DNA from 3 places in the Martelella mangrovi genome. Region 3 is predicted to be linked to each of the others. Evidence: predicted binding sites of a transcription regulator. Region 3 holds the regulator's gene; each other region holds the start of a gene.

Region 1 (5,255 bases), on a different contig from region 3:
CATGGCGGCGTGATCCGGTCTCTTTTCCGCCTTGTCGGCGGTGTTTCTACCGAAGACGCCGCCGAGCTTCCGATCCCGCAGGATGCCGTTTTGCGCATCGATGCGGAAGCGAAAACCATCGGCTGGATGGAGTAGGCTTTCCCTCTGCCCTCAATTGCGATAGAGCGAAGCCGCGAAACGACGGCAGAGGTATTTCATGTCGCATAATACATTCGGACATCTTTTCCGCGTCACCACCTGGGGCGAGAGCCATGGCCCCGCCATCGGCTGTGTGATTGACGGTTGCCCTCCCGGCATTGAATTCGAACTCTCCGAGATCCAGAAATATCTCGACCGCCGCAAGCCCGGCCAGTCGCGTTTCGTCACCCAGCGCCGCGAGGCGGATGCCGTGAAGGTGCTCTCCGGCGTTCTGCCGCAAAGCGAGCGCGACAGCTACATCACCACCGGCACGCCGATTTCGCTGATGATCGAGAATACCGATCAGCGTTCCAAGGATTACGGCGAGATCGCGCGGCAATACCGTCCGGGCCATGCCGATTATACCTATGACGTCAAATACGGTCTGCGCGACTATCGCGGCGGTGGCCGCTCGTCCGCGCGCGAAACGGCAACCCGTGTCGCCGCCGGCGCCATTGCCCGCAAGCTGTTGCCGAATGTCACCTTCCGCGGCGCGCTGGTGCAGGTCGGCAAGCACAGGATCAACCGCGAGAACTGGGACTGGTCGGAAATCGACAACAACCCGTTGTTCTGCCCCGATGCCGAAATGGTGCCGATCTGGGAGCGTTACCTCGACGACATCCGCAAGGCCGGCTCCTCCGTCGGTGCGGTGGTGGAAGTGATTGCCGAAGGCGTGCCTGCCGGTCTCGGCGCTCCGATCTATGCCAAACTCGATCAGGATATCGCCTCCGGGCTGATGTCGATCAACGCGGTCAAGGGCGTGGAAATCGGCGAAGGTTTCAGTGCGGCCGAACTGACCGGCGAGGAAAACGCCGATGAAATGCGCATCGGCAAGGACGGCACCCCGCGCTTTCTGTCGAACCATGCCGGCGGCATTCTCGGCGGGATTTCAACCGGCGAGCCGATTGTCGCCCGCTTTGCGATCAAGCCGACATCATCGATCCTCACCCGGCGCCAGACAATCGACCAGGACGGACAGGAAGTGGAATTGAGAACCAAGGGTCGCCACGACCCCTGCGTCGGTATCCGCGCCGTGCCGATCGGCGAAGCCATGATGGCCTGCACGATTGCCGACCATTATCTGCGCGACCGCGGACAGACAGGCCGACTGGACTGAGCTTTTGCCGGAGCGTCCGGCAACACCGCAAAGCGTCAGACGTCGCGCCACCCTAGCAGGTATTCAACCCGCTCCACGCCGGTGAAGCGGGCAAGCCGCGACAACTCGGCATCGAGCTTTTCCAGCCGTCCGTTCGACGGACGCACGCCGGGCTCAAGCCATAGTTTGCGCACATCAAGCGCGCCACGCTTGCGATCCGCCTTCATATCGATGCGGCCGATCAGCCGTGCGCCCTCCAGAAGCGGGAAGACATAATAGCCATATTGCCGTTTCGGCTCAGGCACGAACACCTCGATCCGGTAGGAAAAGCCGAACAGGCGTTCGGCCCGCGCCCGGTCGCGCAACAGCGGGTCGAACGGGCTCAACACCCGCAGGCGTGACGGCGGCTCCGGCACCTCGGCGAGCGTATCGACCTCTTCGGCAAGAGCGAAGGCCTGGCGCGGCTTTCCCGCATCCACGGTTTCAAGGGCAACCTCCGCCAACTGGTCACGGTTGTTCTCCACCCAGATCCTCGCCTCCTGCGGCGTGACGATATCGAAGAAGGCGGCAATCTCGCCCGAGGTCGCAAAGCCCAGCCGCTTGAGGGCGGCCCGGCAGGCCCAATCGACGAAAGCGTCATGATCGACTTCGCCAAGGCGGTGTTCGTCCGGGATCACCCGCTCGGAGAGGTCATAGGCCTTCTGGAAATTGACCCGGTGGCAGATGGCGATGCGACCGGTGCGCCAGTGATATTCAAGCGCAGTCTTGGCCGGATGCCAGTTCCACCAGCCACCGGAGACGTGATCATCGTCCTTGAGATCACGGGAGAAAAGCGGGCCATTGTCCCTGACTGCGGCATAGGTCTGTTCGAAAACCGCTTCGAAGCCCTCCCCCTGCCATTTGCGCCAGCGTTCGACGAGGCGTTCCCGCTCGCGGGCAAAACGGTGCTTCCAGTAGGGATAAAAGCGCGTGGGAATGAGCGAGGCGTCATGGGTCCAATGCTCGAACAGACCGCGGTCCTTTTCCAGAAGCGCCGTCAGGTGATGGCGACGAAAGGTCTGGTTGCGGGAAAACAGAATGAGATCATGCGCGCGCTCGACGGTGCGGATCGAATCGACCTGAACAAAACCGATCTTCTCGATCAGTGCCAGAAGGCCAGCCTTGTCCATCGCCTGCGCCGGTGAGCCCGCAAGCCCCTGCCGGGCAAGAAAGATGCGGCGTGCATCCATGTTCGAAATCAATTTAGCCATACAGCGACCGTAGAGCGATTCGGACAAAATAAGAACATCCAAGCCTTTCGGAACCGTAGATTGATGCCTATAAGGAAGCGCCGGAGAGTTTGCACAAAAACCGGGGACGAATGTGAAGATCGAATTCCGTGAAGCCGGTGTGACCTTTGAGGGCCGTACGGCGCTTCATCCGCTGACATTGACACTGACCGGACACCGGGTCGGCATTATCGGGCTGAACGGTTCCGGCAAGACCACCTTTGCGCGGCTGATCAACGGGCTGACGAAACCAGGCACCGGAACCGTCATCGTCAACGGTCGCGACACGGTGAAAGAGCTGGCTGCCGTCAATGCCGATGCCGGCTATGTGTTCCAGTCACCGCAAAACCAGATCATTCTGCCGATCCTGCAGGATGATATCGAACTGGGACTGAAGGCGCGCGGCGTGGCAAAGGCAGACATTGCCGCACGTGCCGAAAGCACCCTTGCGCGGCTCGGCATCACCCATCTCGCCAGGCGGCGCGCCCATGAGCTTTCGGGTGGCGAGCTGCAACTCGCCGCCCTTGCCGCCGTGCTCGCCCCCCGCCCCTCGCTGGTCATTCTCGATGAGCCGACCAACCAGCTCGATCTCAGAAACCGCCGCCGCGTTGCCGAAACCATCGACGCATTGCAAGAGGACGTCATCGCGATCTCGCACGATCTGGCGACACTCGCTTCATTTGAGCGCGTATTGCTGTTTCACGAAGGCCGTCTCATCGGTGACGGCCCCGCCGGAACCGTTATCGAGCAATACGAGGCGATGAACCGCTGATGCAGTCGCTTTACGTCGAAGGCAACTCATTCCTGCACCGCATGGCGCCGGGGATAAAGCTCGCCGGCCTGATCGCATTCAGTATCGCCATCTTCCTGATCGGCAGTCTGACTGTGCTTGCCCTCATGATGGCCGTTGCCGCAGGCCTTTATTTCACATTGCCGATGCGGCCGCGTCAGGCGCTGGCGCGTCTTGTGCCGATCGGCGCGGCAATTCTTTTGGTTGGCGGATTCAATCTGATCTTCAATCCCTGGCAGGTCGCCGCCACCTCCGTTCTCAGGCTTTCGGCACTGATGTTTCTGGCTGCAGCCATCACGGCGGCAACGCCGGTTCCCGCCTTCATCGATACCATCACGCGCTGGGCCATGCCGCTTGAACGCGCCGGGCTCATCAGAGCTGCAGACATCGGCCTTGCAATCGGACTTGTGATCCGCTTCGTTCCGGATATCCTTTCGCGCTACAGCGCCATTCGCGATGCGCACCGGGCGCGCGGCATTGCCTTCAGGCCAACCGGCGCAATCGTGCCGCTGATCATCTTGACCCTGCGGGATGCGGACAGTATCGCCGATGCAATCGACGCCCGCGGCATTCGCGGACAGCCACAGAAAAGGAAGACGAAATGACCTCACGCGACCTGGTTCTGGTATCGCTCTTTGCGGCCATCATCGCGGCGCTCGGCATTCTCCCGCCGATCCCGATCGCCTTCATTCCCGTACCGGTCACGGCACAGACACTCGGTGTGATGCTGGCCGGCATCATCCTCGGCCGCAAACGCGGCGCGGCGGCGGTGTTGCTGCTATTCGTGCTGATCGTCATCGGCCTGCCGGTGCTTTCCGGCGGACGCGGCGGCCTTGGTGTGTTTGTCGGCCCCACGGCCGGCTTCCTGGTCGGCTGGCTGCCGGGCGCCTATATCGCAGGTGCGCTAGCCGAAATCTACGCCGATACGCAAAGCCCGCTGAAACAGACCTTCGGCTTCTTCATCGCGGCTACCATGGGCGGCATTGTGGTGGTCTATTTCCTCGGGATTGCCTGGCTGGCCTACGGCGCTGGCACCGGCGTCTCGAAAGCGGTGGCCGGAACGCTGGCTTTTGTGCCCGGCGATCTGATCAAGGCCGGGCTTGCAGCCCTTGCCGGCCGGGCGGTGATGCTGGGATATCCATTGCTGCCGAAAAGGTCGCTTTAAACGCCTCAGTCCAGAAACGAATAAAGCCAGTCCCGCGTCGCCTCCGGCAGGGGCGCGGGCTCGCCGCTTTCCTGATGCACGGCAGTCCACAAAAGCTCGACCTCTGCGGCAATCTCGTTTCCCGCCTGTACGGCGACGTTGAACCCGATCGACTTGCCGCCGATCTTTGCCGCGCGCACCGTCAACTGCGCCAGTTCGCCGTTTCTCAGGCCACGGTAATAGGTGCAGCCGACCTTGCGCACGACATAGGCCGGCTCGCCGTCCACCGCCGGGCGATAGCGCCAGAAACGCGCCAGCGCCTCTTCCGCATGCTCGATATAGGCGGCGGTGTGCATGCGCCCATGCATATCGATATCCCGGTAGGGAACACGCAGTTCAATTCGCTCCGGATGCCTGTCATCCATCGGCCACACCTTCCCGGCCACGCTCACCGCTTGCGGTCACGCAACCCTTTACGCAAAACCCGGCAAACCGGCATTGCGCACATCTGCGGCAATGCGGTCTACGTCTGCGTTCTATAGAACCTTTCCACATCAAATGCCATGACGGGCTGTTTGAAAGCTTGGGGCAATGGCCGCCTTGCCTGCCGGCCGCCCGATTGTCGACACGACAGCGCCTTGCATTCGCCACGCCTTGCATTACCTTGCCTGAACGGCATCGCCACGATAAGTGCGGGCGACAATCGAAATTTCAAGAGGCAAGACTATGACCGATCCAGCAAAGCCCACCGCCGTCTCCGAGCTGACGTTCGAACGGGCC
Region 2 (5,255 bases), on a different contig from region 3:
ATTGGTATTTCACCAGGGCAGAGACGGACATCATGAGCGCACGAAAAATCATCATCGACACCGATCCCGGGCAGGACGACGCTGCGGCGATCATGCTGGCGCTGGCCAGTCCAGAGGAGCTCAATGTCCTCGGTATCACGGCTGTTGCCGGCAATGTGCCGCTGGCGCTGACCGAGCGCAATGCCCGCATCGTGTGCGAATTGTCAGGGCGGCCGGATATGAAGGTTTTTGCCGGCTGCGACCGCCCGCTGCGCCGACCGCTGGTCACCGCCGAGCATGTGCATGGCAAGACCGGTCTTGACGGTCCGGAGCTCGACGAGCCGACAATGCCGCTGCAGGCGATGCACGCCGTTGATTTCATCATCGAAACCCTGAAGAGCGAGCCGGAAAATACCGTCACGCTTTGCACGCTCGGTCCGCTGACCAATATTGCGACGGCCTTCGAAAAGGCGCCGGAAATCATCGGCCGGGTGCAGGAAATCGTGATGATGGGCGGTGGTTATTTCGAGGGCGGCAATATTTCGCCGTCGGCCGAGTTCAACATCTATGTCGATCCGGAGGCCGCCAAAGCCGTATTCGCCTCCGGTATTCCGATCGTGATGATGCCGCTTGATGTGACCCATCAATTGCTCTGCCTGAAGGAACGTGTCGACAAGATCGATGCGATCGGCCGGCCGGCGGCGCAGGCCATGGCCGCAATGCTGCGCTTTTACGAGCGCTTCGACCTGGAAAAATACGGCTCGGACGGCGGGCCGCTGCATGACCCGTCGGTAACGGCCTATCTGCTGAAACCGGAGCTGTTTTCCGGGCGTCACTGCAATGTCGAGATCGAGACGGTTTCGGAGCTCACGCTCGGCGAAACCGTCGTCGACTGGTGGCATGTAACCGATCGCAAGCCGAATGCGCTGGTGATTGGCAAGGCCGATGCGACCGGGTTTTTCGCGTTGCTGACGGAGCGGCTGGCCCGTCTCTGATCTGGCGGGTGCCCGCTGTTACAGCCGTTTGGCGACTTCGTCAGCGGTCGGGATCGAGGGCTGGGCACCGGGTTTGAGGCAGGCCAGGGCGCCGGCGACCGAAGCGCGGTGGGCCGCAGCCTCGAACGAAAGCCCCTGTTCCAGGCCGCTGGCAAGATAGCCGCAAAACGTATCGCCCGCGCCGACTGTGTCGACGGGGTCGATTTTCAGCGCATCGATCTTGAAGAAAGCGCCTTCATGCATGGCGATGACGCCGTCGCCGCCAAGGGTGATCACCATGGTCTGGCCCGTGCGGTCGTGATGGGTCTTCAGCATCGCGATCCGGCCTTCGCTGCCGAGCTCTTCCGCACCGACGAGGCGCTCGAACTCGGTTTCATTGGCAATGACGATATCCGCCAGCGCGGCAAGTTCGGCGGCCTGCGGTGTCAGCGGCGCGGTGTTGAGAACGGACGTCACGCCCTTCTTGCGGGCGGCTTCCAGTGCAGCGCGGATGGCCGGCGCCGGAATTTCAAGCTGCAGCATCAGAATATCGTCCGCCGACATGCGATCCACGGCCGCCCGGGCGTCATCTTCGTTCAGCGTGAAGTTGGCCGCGGCATTGAGCACGATGACGTTCTCGCCGTCGCCCCCGACAAGGATCGTCGCCGTGCCGGTTGCTCCGTCGGAGATCTTGAGCGCCGACAGGTCGACGCCGGCATCGGCCAGAAGTGCGGTTGCCGGTGTGGCGAATTCATCGCTGCCGACCGCGCCCACCATCGCCACATGCGAGCCGGCGCGGCGGGCGGCCAGCGTCTGGTTTGCGCCCTTGCCGCCGGGAGCGGTGGAAAACGAAAGCCCGGCCACGGTTTCCCCCGGTTCCGGCAGGCGCTCGGTGGTGCTGATGAGATCCATGTTGATGGACCCGAAAACCGTGATCATGGCAATGTCTCCTCGCATCGTGTTGATAGTGGCGAAAGCAATCCCTTCGCCAAACGCCGTTTTCTGCGGTTTTATTGCCAAGTTGCGGCAATGACAATCAGTCCTCGTCGACGACGCGCAGTTTCATGCGCCCGACGCCGGACGTGGCCGGATCATCTGCCTCGTCGGGGGTAGACGGATTGTCATTCCTATCTGCTGCCGGGTCTGCCCGGGTTTCGAATTCAAGCGCACCGATCCGTTCGCCGCGCCGGGCAATTTTTCCGGTCGAGACCCGGATCTGTTCGACATCCTGCCGGGCCTGCGAGAAATGGCTGTTGAGCTTTTCCACGCGCTCGTTCAGCCGGCCGAGATCGCCGATCAGATGGGCGACCTCGCCCTGAATCAGATGGGCCTGTTCGCGCATGCGCTGGTCCTTCATGACCGCCTGCACCACCTGGATGGACAATAGCAGCAGTGTCGGCGAAACGATCACCACGCGGGCTGCATGGGCGCGCTGAACGCTTGCCTCGAAGTGTTCGTGGATATCGGCGAAGATCGATTCCGACGGCACGAACAGGAAGGCGGTATCCTGTGTCTCGCCGGGCAGCAGGTATTTGCCGGAAATATCGCGAATATGGGTGTCGAGGTCGCGGCGGAAGCGCTGGCTGGCGGCGCGTTTCGCGTCATCGTCCTGCGCATCGCGCAACGCGTTCCAGGCCTCCAGCGGAAACTTGGCGTCGATCACCAGCGGCGGCGCGCCATTGGGCATGTCGACCACGCAATCCGGCCGTGTTCCGTTTGAAAGCGTGGCCTGAAACCGGAATGTGCCTGCCGGCAGGGCATCGGCGATGATTGTCTCCATGCGTCCCTGTCCGAAAGCGCCGCGGGTCTGCTTGTTCGACAGGATCGCTTGCAGGCCGACGACGTCCCTGGCGAGCGACTGGATATTGTTTTGGGCTGCATCGATCACCGCAAGCCGCTCCTGCAGACGGCGCAGATTTTCGTGCGTGGTCTGGTGCTGCTGATGCAGGGTGGAGCCGATTCGCCGGGACAGGCCATCGAGACGGGTGCCGAGCGAGGCATCGAGCTCCGCCTGCCGGTTACCGAAAAGCTCGGCCATGGTCGCCATCCGGCCCTGCATCTCCGTCTGGGCGCGGACCAGATTCTGCAACTCGCGTTCAAGTGTGTCCGCGCGCCGGCCCGTACCCCGCCTGAACGCCGCAATGACGATGGCGGCGAGGAGTGCCAGCAGGAGGACGACACCGAGGCCAATCATGCCGGGCCCGGCTGTCGCGATTTCATGTGCCAGTCGTTCCATCCTCGCTGTTCCTTCCGTCCGGGGAGACTAGCATAAATCGACGTCTTGAAAAGATCAAAACGTGAACGTATCTGATAATGGCGTGGATCGCAATGAACGGTGGCTTTGGGCGAAACGAAACCGTTTCTTCTTTGCCAAACTTGCGCTAAGGGAAACGCATGACGACGATGCCTTTGATAATTCTGCCGGACCCGCTGCTTCGCAAGGTCTCCGAACCGGTCGAGCGTGTAGACGACGACCTGAAGAAACTTGCCGGCGACATGCTGGAAACCATGTACGAGGCGCCCGGTATCGGGCTGGCCGCGATACAGGTCGGCGTGCCCCGGCGCATGCTGGTGGTCGATGTCACCAGCAAGGGCGAAGATGAAGATGGAAACGCCCCGGAACAGGAGATGGAAAAAAATCCTCTTGTTGTGATCAATCCGACCATTCTTTCCTCTTCCGACGAACGCTCGGTTTACGAGGAGGGGTGCCTGTCGATCCCCGAATTCTTTGCCGAGGTCGAGCGTCCCGCAAGCGTGCGGGTGGGCTATACCGATCTGGACGGCAAGCAGCAGGAAATCGAGGCCGATGGCCTGCTTGCGACCTGCCTGCAACACGAGATCGACCATCTGGATGGCGCCCTGTTCATCGACTATCTCTCGAAACTGAAGCGCGACCGGGTGATCAAGCGGTTTGCCAAGGCGGCGCGGCAGCAAAAGCTGTAGGCTGCGGCCGGCAGCTTGCCAACAGAACTGTGAACATCGCGAAAGGACGGACAATGGCGCTCAGGATCGTTTTCATGGGAACGCCCGATTTTGCCGTTCCGACCTTGCGGGCGCTGTGCGAGGCGGGACATGAAATCGCCTGCGTCTACACCCAGCCGCCGCGCGCTGCCGGCCGGCGCGGCCTTTCCGAGGTCAAGTCGCCGGTTCATCAGGCCGCCGAACTGCTTGGCCTTGAAGTGCGCACGCCCGTCAACTTCAAACAGGACGAAGATCGCGCGGCATTCCGCGCGCTTGATGCCGATGTTGCGGTGGTGGTCGCCTACGGTCTGATCCTGCCGGAAGCGATCCTCTCGGGAACCCGTCTCGGCGCCTATAACGGCCATGCCTCGCTGCTGCCGCGCTGGCGCGGCGCGGCCCCGATCCAGCGCGCCATCATGGCCGGTGACAGCGAGACCGGCATGATGGTCATGCGTATGGACAAGGGTCTTGATACCGGCCCCGTCGCGCTTACCGAAAAAGTCGTCATCGGCGCGAACATGACCGCCGGAGACCTCCATGATCAACTGATGCTGAAGGGCGCGAAGCTGATGGCCAAAGCCATGGCAAAGCTGGAAAACGACGACCTGCCGCTGACCCCGCAGGCCCAAGATGGCGTGACCTATGCGAAGAAGATCGACAAGGGCGAAACCCGGATCGATTTCACACAGCCGGCAGAGGTGGTGCACAATCACATTCGCGGCCTTGCTCCTTTTCCCGGCGCCTGGACCGAGATGCCGACAGAGCGGCGCGCCGAGCGCGTAAAAGTCCATGAAAGCCGGATTGGTGAGGGCAGTGGCCCGGCGGGAACGGTTGTTGACGGAACGCCGCTCACCATCGCCTGCGGCACAGGCGCCGTCTGCCTGACACGGCTTCAAAAGGCCGGCGGCAAGGTGCTTCCGGCTGAGGATTTTCTGCGCGGCAATCCGCTTGCTCCCGGCACGGTCCTGTCCTGATGCCGCGCTACCGTCTCACGGTCGAATATGATGGCACGCCCTATGTCGGCTGGCAGCGGCAGGCGACGGGGCGGTCCGTGCAAAGTGCGCTGGAGGAGGCGGTGAAGGGCTTTTCCGGCGAAGAGGTGACGATCCGCGGCGCGGGGCGCACCGATTCCGGCGTTCATGCGCTCGGCCAGGTCACCCATTTCGATCTGGGCCGCGAATGGAGTGCGTTCACCCTGCTCAATGCAATCAACGCCCATCTGCGTATTGCCAGAGACAGCATTGCCGTAACGGAGGTGGTGCCGGTCGACGATGATTTCGACGCGCGGTTTTCCGCCCTCAAGCGCCATTATCTCTATCGCATCATCAATCGCAGGGCCCA
Region 3 (5,255 bases):
GCGAGGCGGCCCACGCCTTTCCGCCGATTGGCGCCCAGGGGCTCAACCTTTCGTTGCGCGACATCATGCGCCTTGCCCGCATGCTGGACGGTATCGACGGCGCGAAAATTTCCGCCAGAACCGGCGAGCGCTATGATTTTCTGCGCAAGTCCGATGTCTGGAGCAGAACGGCCAGCGTCGACCTTCTGAACCGCTCGCTGCTTGCCGATTTCATTCCCGCGCAGCTTGCCCGTTCCGCCGGCCTCTACATGCTGTCGGCCGTGCCGCCGCTGCGCCAGTTTGCCATGCGCGAAGGCGTTCAGCCCCTCAGGGGGATCAAGGAATTATTCGCCGGCTGAAGCCTGTTTTAGCCCTTGCCTATAGCGGCAGGGTCTATAACGGCAGGGCGGTGGCGTCGATCAGAAGCAGAAGACCGGCCAGCGTTGCCGCCGAACAGATTGTGGTGATCAGGATGGTGGCGGAGGCCCGCTCGTACCAGATGCCGTATTGCTGGGCGATCACGAAGACATTGGTGGCCGTCGGCAAGGCTGCAAGAAGCACGGCGGCTTCCACCCACACCGGATCGAAGCCGCCATGCAGCATCATGAAGGCATAGACCAGCACCGGATGTAAGATAAGCTTGGCCGGAACGATATAGCCGATTTCCACCGGCACGCGCTTTACCGGGCGCAGAGCAAGCGTCACCCCCATGGCAAAAAGCGCGCAAGGGGCAGCAGCCTGTGCAAGATAGTCCACCAGCCGGTTGAACGCATCGGGCGGCTGAACCCCGCTCGCAGCAACGGCAAAACCCAGAGCGGTTGCAATGATGAAGGGGTGCAGCAGCGCCTTTGTCAGCACCTGGCGGGCAAGTGATGCCTTGCGCACCGCACCACCATCCGCCACCGCCATTATCGACGGTGCGACGATGAAATGCAGCGCATTTTCAAAGCACACGATCAAGGCGACGGGAACGGCCGCCGCTTCGCCAAGCGCCAGAATGGCAAGGCCCGGCCCCATATAGCCGATATTGCCGTAAGCCCCTGCAAAGGCCTGGATCGTGCTCTCGCGCACGCCGTTGCGTTTCCAGAAGTAGCCGGCGGCAAACAGCAGCGAAAACACGGCATAGGTCGCCAGCAGATCAACGGAGATGAAATCAAGCCGGGTCAGTTGGTCGAAAGGCGTGTTCGAAACAAGCTTGAAGAACAAGGCCGGCAATGCGGCATAGACGATGAATACGTTGAGCCAGACAAGACCGGATTCCGGCTGCCGGATGAGCCTGGCGGCGATAAAGCCTGCGGCAATCAGTCCGAAGAACGGAAAGAGAAGCCCTAGAATGTCTGACATGGCGCAAAACCCGGGCTTCGCAGGCCCTAGCCGATCTGCGATAGAACGGGAAAGGTCTGCTGGAACCAGATCGCCATATCGGCAATAAAGCCGAAAAGAAAGGCAAGGCCGGTGAGAATCAGCAGCACGCCCATGATTTTTTCAATCGTGCCCAGATGTTTGCGGAACCGCGACAGGAAGCGCATGAAGGCGCCGGAAAAAAGCGCGGCAATCCAGAACGGCACGGCAAGGCCAAGCGAATAGATCGCCAGCAGCACCGCGCCGTTGGAAACCGTATCGCGCGTGGCCGCGACAGCGAGAATGGCCCCCAGAACCGGTCCGATGCAGGGCGTCCAGCCGAAAGCAAAGGCCAGCCCCATGACATAGGCGCCGGACATGCTCGCCGGCTTGCCGCCGCCATGAAACCGCGCCTCACGCGACAGGAAGGGGATTTTCAGCACACCAAGGAAGTTCAGCCCCATGATGATGATGATCACACCGCCGACCTTGGCCAGAATATCGATATATTGACGCAACAACTGACCGATGGACGAGGCCCCTGCCCCGAGCGCCACGAAAATCGTCGCAAAGCCGAGCGTAAAGAACAGCGCCGGCAACAATACACGCGCCGGGCGGACGGAGGTGTCTCCCCTGAACTGATCGATCGAAATGCCCGCCATGTAGCAAAGATAAGGCGGCACCAGCGGCAAAACGCAGGGTGAGAGAAACGAAAGCGCACCGGCAAGAAGCGCCGTCAACAGGGAAATATCACCGATCGACACCTGAAATCCTCTTGTCACTCGGCCGTTGGCGAAAGCGCGTCCGGCACCAGCAGATAACCGCCTGAAAGGCGGACCGTAAACTGCCGGTTCCTTAAACCACAGCGGCGTTGAATTCCAATCACCTTTCCGCGCATCGCCCCCGACATCAAATTGTCGCCTTGGAGCCGAATTTCCGGGTTGACCTTCTGCAAGACCCTTTCTATGTTCCGCCCACTTTCCGCTGGCCCTTCAACAGGCGCCGGGCTCGGGAGCGCGTAGCTCAGCTGGTAGAGCAACTGACTTTTAATCAGTAGGTCCAGGGTTCGAACCCCTGCGCGCTCACCATTGTTTGCCGAGAATTTTCTCCTTTCGAAATTGAAACAACACTTTCTAACTCACCCCTTTCCGCCCGCCTTCATGCCTCCATTGACCGCAATCGAGGCCGCTCTGCTATTTCCAGCTTGCGGAACACAGATAGAACAGATATAAACGTTCTGTATTTGTTTCGAAGGCAAGGGGCTGCAAATGCTGACTCGTAAACAACAGGAACTGCTGTATTTCATCCATGAACGGATGAAGGAGACAGGCATTCCCCCGTCTTTCGATGAAATGAAGGAAGCCCTGGATCTGGCGTCCAAATCGGGCATTCACCGATTGATCACGGCGCTGGAGGAACGCGGCTTCATTCGCCGGCTTCCCAACAGGGCGCGCGCGCTTGAAATTCTGCGCATGCCGGAAAGCCTTGGCTCTCAGCCGCCGCGCCGCGGTTTCTCACCGAGCGTGATTGAAGGCAGCCTCGGCAAGACGCCTGCCGAAAGCAAAACACCGGCTGCCGGAAATGACAGCGGCTCGACCGATATCCCCGTCATGGGGCGGATTGCAGCCGGTGTTCCGATCTCGGCCATACAGGAAAACACCCACGCAATTGCGGTTCCGGCCGAGATGCTGGGAACCGGCGAACATTATGCGCTGGAAGTTAAGGGCGATTCGATGATCGAAGCCGGGATATTCGACGGTGACACGGTGGTCATCCGCAATATCAACACGGCCGCCCCGGGCGATATTGTCGTGGCGCTGGTGAATGACGAGGAAGCGACACTGAAGCGCTTCCGCCGCAAGGGCGCGTCGATTGCGCTGGAAGCCGCCAATCCGGCCTATGAAACCCGGATATTTGCTGCCGATCAGGTCAAGGTTCAGGGCAAGCTTGTCGGCCTGATCCGCCGCTACCACTGAAGAAATCGAGGGTTTTCGGCAGGCTGACAGGATCGGCATACGAATCGGAACGCCAGTTATAGAGGCGGTGTTGGTTCCATTGACGTTTTACTGCCGTAATGGCGGGCGTGACGGAAACGTGGGTTCTCACACAGGAGCCGGTCGGGTTAGGCTCTGAGGACGTGGTGTTACCATTTCTTGATTTTGAACCATCGGTATCTTGGACAGTAAACTGCAAGGTGCCGGTTTGGCGGCGCAGTGCTGGTGTGATGAGAAAACCAGGCGAACGGCACGCCTGAAAACCGGGCCGGTAAACGCTGACAATGATGTCTGCGTGATCGCAGGCAGGGCCTACGAGCGCGGGCCGGAATATTTGTGCGACGGTCAGGCCGCTGCCGGGAAGCGATGCCACACACCATTCGCTCTTTTCACAGATGAACATACCGGATTGCGTCCGCGCGGCCTTTATATCCTCGGCAAGGGCGGTGCTTGCATTGGTGATTTGTCCAGCATCCAGGCGGTCGAACCGGTCCGCGTCTTTCAGTATCGCAGCGTTGCTTTCGGTTTCGCTCGGCGGCCGTGTGGCGCTGATGGCAAGTGCGCTCTGCCACTGATCGAAGATGAAGGAAGGCGGACGGCGCTTGCTGAGCGCGGCTGTATCACCGGTGACGATCGCAACCAATGCACCGTCTTCGGAGACAAGCAGAAGCGGCGACCGGTCGCCTTGAGAAAAGGCGGGCAAGGCAAAGGCAATTGCCATCGGCACCAGTCCGACAAGCCTGAGACGGGTGCGCAGCAGAACCAGCAGCATGAACCCGACAAGGAAAAGCAGCAGAAATCCGCGGGGCATCGCACTGGTATCGAGCGCGCCACCAAGACCATCGACCCATTCCGCAATGGCAATCACCCGGTCGAGCCCCCAGCCCATGGCCAGAAGAAAGGGGCCGTGCAGGTTAAGCGGCATTGCCAGCATGGCCAGCAGGCCGGAGGGCATGACCAGAAAGGTGACAATCGGCATGGCGAGCAGATTGCCGAGCAGACCGTAGCCGGCAATCCGCTGAAAATGCGCCATGGCAATCGGCGCTGTCGAAAGCCCACCGATCAGTGCGGTCAACACAATACCGAAAGCACCCAGCATGACGATGCGGATCACTGTGCCGGCCGGCATCGACGCCGGGCGAGCATATTCGCGACGCTGCCAGAAGCTGTAGCCCGCAATCAGCGCCAGTGTTGCGGCAAACGACATCTGCATGCCGGGGCCGACAGCTTCCGACGGCGAAACCGCGAGGATGACAAACCCCGCAAGAGCGACATTGCGCATACTGATGGCCGGACGGTCGGCAACGGCGGCAAGCAGCATGATCGCCAACATGATGAAAGCGCGCTGCGCCGAGACCTGCATGCCCGAAATCGCAAGATAGAACCCGGCAGCCCCGATCGCGGCCATAGCGGCAAGCTTCTTGGTGGCGATCGCCTCTGCCGCCTTTGGCGAAAAAGACAGAAAAAGACGCAGGCTTGAAAAGAAGATACCGGCGGCGAGCGCCATGTGCAGCCCCGAAATGGCGATGACATGGGCAAGGCCGGCATTGCGCAGCGCGTCCAGCGTGTCATCATTCATGGCGCGACGCTGCCCGGTGATGATCGCATTGGCGAAAGCCCCCGATTCGTCTGGCAGGACAGCGCGAATGCGCCCGGCAATCGTATCGCGCAGGCTTTCGACCCTGTGGCGCATGAACAGGCCAATGGACTGAGGGCGGCTTGTCTCCCGCGTATGAAGATCACCCGGAACCGCGTCTGGCGCGCCATAGAAGAACCCCACTGCGCCGATCCCGTCGAAATAGGAAAGAAAACCGAAATCGACGAGGCCCGGCAGAGCCGGTCCGGAAGGCGGTGAAAGCCGGGCAAGGCCGGTGAATGCACCGCCGATGTCGACCGGCGGCGATTTGCCGCGGGCAACAAGGGTGACACGCTCAGGTGGAC

What was found. Region 3 encodes LexA, which represses DNA repair genes until DNA is damaged. Its sites were predicted from a motif close to TGTTCNNNNTGTGTTCNG; they were not measured.
Region 1: the regulator LexA is predicted to act here: its motif matches at 2,543-2,560, upstream of ABID12_RS12110 (energy-coupling factor ABC transporter ATP-binding protein).
Region 2: the regulator LexA is predicted to act here: its motif matches at 3,240-3,257, upstream of ABID12_RS05455 (DNA recombination protein RmuC).

What each region holds. Positions count from the first base shown of each region.
Region 1 is NZ_JBEPLY010000007.1:159,615-164,869, reverse strand. Features, by position in the region: gene ABID12_RS12125 (histidine phosphatase family protein) at 1-135, shown strand, start outside; gene aroC (chorismate synthase) at 197-1,294, shown strand; gene ABID12_RS12115 (winged helix-turn-helix domain-containing protein) at 1,330-2,523, opposite strand; gene ABID12_RS12110 (energy-coupling factor ABC transporter ATP-binding protein) at 2,636-3,313, shown strand; gene ABID12_RS12105 (energy-coupling factor transporter transmembrane component T family protein) at 3,313-3,936, shown strand; gene ABID12_RS12100 (biotin transporter BioY) at 3,933-4,496, shown strand; gene ABID12_RS12095 (acyl-CoA thioesterase) at 4,502-4,900, opposite strand; gene ABID12_RS12090 (exodeoxyribonuclease VII small subunit) at 5,202-5,255, shown strand, end outside.
Region 2 is NZ_JBEPLY010000003.1:171,426-176,680, forward strand. Features, by position in the region: gene ABID12_RS05445 (nucleoside hydrolase) at 30-974, shown strand; gene ABID12_RS05450 (ribokinase) at 993-1,892, opposite strand; gene ABID12_RS05455 (DNA recombination protein RmuC) at 1,990-3,189, opposite strand; gene def (peptide deformylase) at 3,348-3,896, shown strand; gene fmt (methionyl-tRNA formyltransferase) at 3,950-4,888, shown strand; gene truA (tRNA pseudouridine(38-40) synthase TruA) at 4,888-5,255, shown strand, end outside.
Region 3 is NZ_JBEPLY010000005.1:113,940-119,194, reverse strand. Features, by position in the region: gene ABID12_RS09500 (UbiH/UbiF family hydroxylase) at 1-338, shown strand, start outside; gene ABID12_RS09495 (AEC family transporter) at 373-1,323, opposite strand; gene ABID12_RS09490 (cytochrome c biogenesis CcdA family protein) at 1,350-2,084, opposite strand; gene ABID12_RS09485 (hypothetical protein) at 2,099-2,275, opposite strand; tRNA gene ABID12_RS09480 (tRNA-Lys) at 2,333-2,408, shown strand; gene lexA (transcriptional repressor LexA) at 2,589-3,296, shown strand; gene ABID12_RS09470 (ComEC/Rec2 family competence protein) at 3,250-5,255, opposite strand, start outside.